DNA from 2 places in the Bacillus sp. BC05(2025) genome. Region 2 is predicted to be linked to the other one. Evidence: predicted binding sites of a transcription regulator. Region 2 holds the regulator's gene; the other holds the start of a gene.
The links. Region 2 encodes LexA, which represses DNA repair genes until DNA is damaged. Its sites were predicted from a motif close to CGAACATATGTTCG; they were not measured.
Positions count from the first base shown of each region.

Region 1 (3,217 bases), on a different contig from region 2:
ATTACATGTAGAAAACACATTGTTTACACATCAACATTGTATAGTTGTTTTTGTATCATAATAAAAGTGAGGTATTTTGAATTGAAAAAGAACAAGCTATTTTTAGGAACAATTATTTCATGCGTAGTACTGGCATTATCTGCATGTGGTTCCTCAGAAAACGTTGTAACATCAAAAGTAGGAAATGTTACAGAGAAAGAATTAAGTAAAGAATTAAGACAAAAATATGGAGAAAGTACTTTATACCAAATGGTGTTAAGTAAGGCATTACTAGATAAATATAAAGTTTCAGATGAGGAAGCGAAAAAACAAGTTGAAGAAGCAAAAGATAAAATGGGTGACAACTTCAAATCGACTTTAGAACAAGTTGGATTGAAAAATGAAGATGAATTAAAAGAAAAAATGAAGCCAGAAATCGCATTTGAGAAAGCGATTAAAGCGACTGTTACAGAAAAAGATGTAAAAAATAACTATAAACCAGAGATAAAGGTAAGTCACATTTTAGTGAAAGATGAAAAGACCGCTAAAGAAGTGAAAGAGAAAGTAAATAATGGTGAAGATTTTGTGGCTTTAGCAAAGCAATACTCAGAGGATACTGGTTCAAAAGAACAAGGCGGAGAAATAACTGGTTTCGCTCCAGGGCAAACAGTGAAAGAATTTGAGGAAGCCGCATATAAATTAGATGCAGGACAAGTAAGTGATCCGGTAAAAACAACTTACGGTTACCATATTATTAAAGTGACAGATAAAAAAGAATTGAAGCCATTTGATGAAGTGAAAGATAGCATTCGTAAAGACTTAGAACAGCAAAGACTACAAGATACGACAGGGAAATGGAAACAACAAGTAGTCAATGACTTATTGAAAGATGCTGATATTAAGGTGAACGGCAAAGAATTTAAAAATACATTTGAATTTCTAGAAAAAAAATAATGACTGTAATTAGAAAAGGGAACCTATATAGGTTCCCTTTTCTAGTTAGTGTGTGAGTTATAAATAGATAGTAAGACAATACAATATTACATATAAATATTAAGAATTACAATGGGAATTTATGTAATTATTTTAAAGAAGAATAATTATTACTTCCGAAAATATTGATATTATAATGTTTTATTTATTTAATTTCATTACATATAAAGTGAATTTCTTATTTTTTACTCACTATTTGTAGGTAGTACGATTGGTGTAGGCCAATTATTAGTCGGGAATGAACAAAACTTGAGTTGATTTAAGTTTTACTTTTTTGAAGTGGATAAACATAGTTTGCAGAATGAAACATACATTAATATTGATGTTAAATGAAGTAAAAAGCAAAGCATTCCATTAAAATGGATATTCTTCTTAGTATGGAATTTTCAGAGGAAGAATGAACATTTTTAAATGGATTATTGAATAGATAAATATATTACATAGGAGGAGAACATGTGAAAGTAATTTTTCAAAGAGAAGATGCAGGGAAAGTTTTTGAATCGAACGATGAAGATATAAGTAACTTATTAGCTATTTTAAAAGAAACGAAAGGGATTAAGATCGGGATGATTGAGTATGAAGTATTAAAATACGAATTAGAGTATTTTCGTAACCCCAAAAAAGCAGTAACAGAGAGGGAGTTACATATAATAGTACAACCAAGATATATGAAATAATTAGGAGGAATTATTTATAGATAGTCTTATACCGTATGTAAGAAAAGAGAGTGTTTAAATTGCTCTCTTTTCATAGAAACTTTGTGAGTTCGTTCTTTATAATATATGTTTTCATTTATAGATGGTTAATAAACTTGAAAATTAAAACTTTTTTGTTGATTTGTGAACGTCCTATTAAATAAGAAGTGAAAAGCTCATTTGAAGAAGAAAAAATAAGTAATTTAAATTATATTTTATTAAAAATATAATTATATCTCTTCTCAAAAGAACGTAGGTTCGTGTATAATTAGAACGAATGTTCTTATGGTGTGAATATGAGTCAAGGAATTATGAAAGAATAGTTGAAATTAATTTGCATGAATTAAAATGGATAAATGATCAAGGAGATAAAGAAATGAATGATGCAAAGGTGCAGAAAGTAGAAAGAGAATGTGTTCCGTTTACAGTAATGTCTGAACAGTTGTTAAGTATACGAGAGGTTGTTGGAGAAAAATTTAAAGTACAAAAACCGCTCGTAACAAACGAAGCTAAAGAAAGAATTTCTGATACATTATTAACATCCTTTTTGTCTGAAAAAGAAATATTGGTGACATATTTTGAAGATGGATATATCCTTACAAGTTATATGACAGTTGTGCATATAAACCCGCTAAAGCGCATAGTAATATGTACTGACGCTTTTTATAGAACTTATGTATTAAATACTTCGGATATTATTGAAATAACGTAAAGAAAGCTGAAATTTAAGTTTTAGCTTTTTTATTTTTGTTAGATGAGGGATAGAAATAATAAAACGAAAAAGCAGCTAGCTTCATACTAGCTGCTAAGCCCCAGGGAAAGGGAGAAAAAGATAGGGTACTCCAAAAATCAACAATAGCTGTGTAACAGCCTGATTATAGTATAGACAAGTTTAAAATTTCTAAACAAAACGATGGAAAATAGGATTAGGCTGTACCCACTTGATTTTGATCTGCAAGGTCAGAATCAAATGTATTAGTCGCGCTCACGCCATTAAAAGTGTTAACAACAAAACCAACGTTTGAAGCACCAGATCCATTATAAGCCTTCGTATTTTCTTTCGGAGAAACGTTGTAGAAATCACCTAAGTTAAATGAACCGTTACTATTTTGTACAACTAAATTCCCTACAACTGAGGGCATGGTTTTCACCCGCTTTACAATCATTTGTTAACACTACTATATGATACTATAGTCCAAATGGTTCATGTAACAAAAATTGTGGAATAGTAAATCATTTGAGGGGTAGCTTAATCCCACAATAAAAGTATGTTAAAATTAATGTAAGGATGAGTAATTAAAAATAGTGATTGTATAATTAATATATACGAAAACAAAGGAGGCAAAATGTAATGAATAATGTTATAAAAAAAGTAGATTTAACAGATGCAAAATCAAGTAATCTTGTTGCACTTATTTATAGCAATGAAGTTATATTGGTCGAAGAAGCATTTTGTCCAAATGAAATAAAATTAAAATTTAATGAAATTGCAATTTTATCGGCTATTAAAACAGCACATATAACGAAAGTATCCATCAGAAAAGAACTGG
Region 1 covers NZ_JBWYRA010000004.1:531,955-535,171, forward strand. The annotation lists gene ACZ76X_RS16895 (peptidylprolyl isomerase PrsA) at 82-933, shown strand; gene ACZ76X_RS16900 (hypothetical protein) at 1,428-1,649, shown strand; gene ACZ76X_RS16905 (YolD-like family protein) at 2,044-2,379, shown strand; gene gerPF (spore germination protein GerPF) at 2,594-2,809, opposite strand; gene ACZ76X_RS16915 (hypothetical protein) at 3,019-3,217, shown strand, end outside.
Region 1: a site for LexA is predicted at 1,915-1,928, ahead of ACZ76X_RS16905 (YolD-like family protein). Genes of this name have one in related genera too.

Region 2 (3,217 bases):
TCTTATTTCACATTACATGCAGATGGATCCATCATCGTAAACCCTACCTTCTTAGAACCAAAACCGCAACACTATAATTACGATATGTGGGAAGGGATTTCGTACGTATTAAACATTTCCAAACCTATTGGCGAAAGGGTCAAATCTTTACAATACAAAGGCGCTCCGCTTAATATGGATGAAGAATATGACGTCGTTATGAATAATTATCGCGCAAGCGGCGGAGGAAACTTCTTTATGTTCCAAAATAAGCCCGTAATAAAAGACATACCAACAGATATGTCTGAACTGATCGCTAATTATATTTTGAAAAATAAAAAGATAGAAGCAACGGTTAATAACAACTGGAAAGTTATTAAATAACGAATATAATAAATAAAAAAGATGGGCTTCGCCCATCTTTTAGTTTAATTTTGCATTATCTTGCTTTTTTAAAGCTTTTAATTTCGCCGGTGTAACGTCAGTACCTTGTTCATTAACGACTTTAATTCCTTTAAGTTCGTTTAACATATTTTGACGAAATCCTTTTAAATATTGTTCACGTAGCGATTGACGCTCACGTTGTTCTTCTTCAGTTAAACCTTCAGCTTTTGCTTTTTTCGCTAAGAAGTTAATGCGTTCAACGAGTTCGTGACTAAGCATCTCGAATCCCCCTTCTAATCAAAACTGATTATTATCATACAATAGTTACTCTTCTTTATCAAGCAATTGCTTTGTATACTCTACATATCTACGATGTACAGTCGCTTTTGAAACATTATGACCAAAGCCGCGAAGCGTTGCCGCAATTTCTTCGAAAGTAAGTTCACTCTTACGCAAACGTACAATTTCCTCAATCGGCACTTCTTTCTTCTCTCGTCCTACGCTTAAATGACGGTTCTTTAAATTATTTTCTGGACGATAGCCTTTTTCAACTGCTCGTTGCATACCACGTTTAATTTTCAAGTTATGAATCTTTCTTTGATACTCTTCAACAATACCAATAATATCTAATACCATTGAATCAGAATCCGACAATTGCAATTCTCCATTATGCGTATGCGTATATACTTTTATTCCTTCTTTATGTAAACAGTGCATTAACGCAATCTTTGCATTCCCTCTACCAAGGCGCGTTTCATCTTGTATAAGTAGCACATCAATTTGTTCGTCTCGAATTGTATCTAGCACTTCTAATATGCCCTCACGCTCAATTATATAGCCACTAGCCTGCTCTTCAATCACCTTAGTAACATTCATTTGATAGCGCTCTGCTAAATGCAATAATTCATCTTTTTGACGTAATAATGACGTTTCTTGTGCTTCTTTTGTTGTACTCACACGCGCATAAATAATTGCATTCATTATGAACCCCTCTTTCTCACTATTATTTCCCTCCAGTTTAACATAAATTCGCCTTTTGTTCGAACTTATGTTTGTAGAATGTTTTTTCGCATGTTATACTTATTAATAAGAAAAATGAAAGAAAACGAGGTGTTAGAAAACATGGAAAAGTTAACGAAACGCCAGCAAGACATTCTCGACTTTATTAAGCTAAAAGTACAAGAAAAAGGATATCCACCTTCCGTACGTGAAATCGGTCAAGCAGTCGGCCTCGCTTCTAGTTCTACAGTGCACGGACATTTATCAAGATTAGAAGAAAAAGGATACATTCGACGCGATCCAACAAAACCACGTGCAATTGAAATTTTAGGTGACGATCGAATGGATACAGAAACACAATCTGTTATTCAAGTTCCAATTGTCGGAAAAGTTACTGCCGGATTACCGATTACAGCAGTTGAAAGTGTAGAAGATCACTTCCCACTTCCAGCTAGCATTGTTGCTGGAGCAGACCAAGTGTTCATGTTACGTATTTCTGGAGATAGTATGATTGAAGCTGGTATTTTCGATGGAGATTTAGTTGTTGTTCGCCAACAACAGTCTGCATATAATGGTGAAATTGTAGTTGCTTTAACAGAAGATAACGAAGCAACTGTTAAACGTTTCTATAAAGAAAAAGACCATTTCCGTCTACAACCGGAAAACTCTTCATTAGAACCTATCATTTTAAAACAAGTGTCAGTTATCGGTAAAGTAATTGGCGTATATCGTGATTTACATTAAACATAATAAAAGAAGATAATTACCTTATTTACATACGGTAATTATCTTCTTTTTTGTATTTTGATAGATTTTCATACATTCTATTTCTTATGAACGCGTTTTAATCGTCACATCGCCAGCTGCTGTTTTACCACTAATCTTTTTACTACCATTTCCAATTTTTACATTTTTATTTTCTTCATTAAAAATCATCACTTCGCCAGCTGCACTTTGCCCAGTTATAACTGCATCTTGTGGTTTTTCTAATAAAGTAATATCTACATCTCCAGCAGTTGAGCTTGCCTCTACATCATATTTAGGATCATGATCCATAATATGCACTTCTCCACTAGCCGTTTTCGCAGTTACTTTTCCTATTACCTTTTTAAAGCTCAGCTCTCCAGCTTTTGAAGATCCTTCCACACTTTTTGCCGTGACATGTTTCAAATCTACTTCTCCAGCGAGGGTCCCAACAGTTACATGCTCACTGTTTACATCACTCATTTCTATTTGTCCAGCGGATGAATTTACTTTTATCTCTTTGTAAGAACGTTCTGGTACAAATATAGTCACTGTTGACGTTTGAAACCTAAAATCGTAAAAAGAAAAATCAAATGAATCACCTTTTTCTCTTTCCCCAATAATTTTTAATGTGTCACCATCTTCAGCTATACGAATCTTTTGTTTACGTACATCCCCTGATTGCTTTACATAAAAAGAAGAGTCAGAAGATTTTTGAACAACAATATCCCCAGCATCTAACTTAACTTCTATATTTTTTATTGTTTCGTTTTTAATTACGTCTTCTTTATTTCCTTCTTCTGCAGTTTGTACTGCTTTTTCATATGTTTGTGAAATCCCTATAACTCCAATAATGATACAAGCGATTGCTACTAACAATATTTTTTTCATCATCTACTCCCCTTTTATCATTTTGAAGTTCCATATGACATAACGTACGCATAGCCTTTTAAACCACTTCGTACTATAATAAGCGATCATACATAACAACAAACCTACTCCAACAAACGTTATACTAACGAATACATCCAACCATATAAAAGTACCCATAAATACTTTTCCAATAATGAAAAATGGTGTCACTACACTAGCAATCCCACCGACCCAAAAG
Region 2 covers NZ_JBWYRA010000001.1:1,093,836-1,097,052, forward strand. The annotation lists gene ACZ76X_RS05685 (bifunctional metallophosphatase/5'-nucleotidase) at 1-363, shown strand, start outside; gene ACZ76X_RS05690 (DUF896 domain-containing protein) at 403-642, opposite strand; gene ACZ76X_RS05695 (YneB family resolvase-like protein) at 688-1,344, opposite strand; gene lexA (transcriptional repressor LexA) at 1,486-2,106, shown strand; gene ACZ76X_RS05705 (DUF4097 family beta strand repeat-containing protein) at 2,194-3,000, opposite strand; gene ACZ76X_RS05710 (DUF1700 domain-containing protein) at 3,001-3,217, opposite strand, start outside.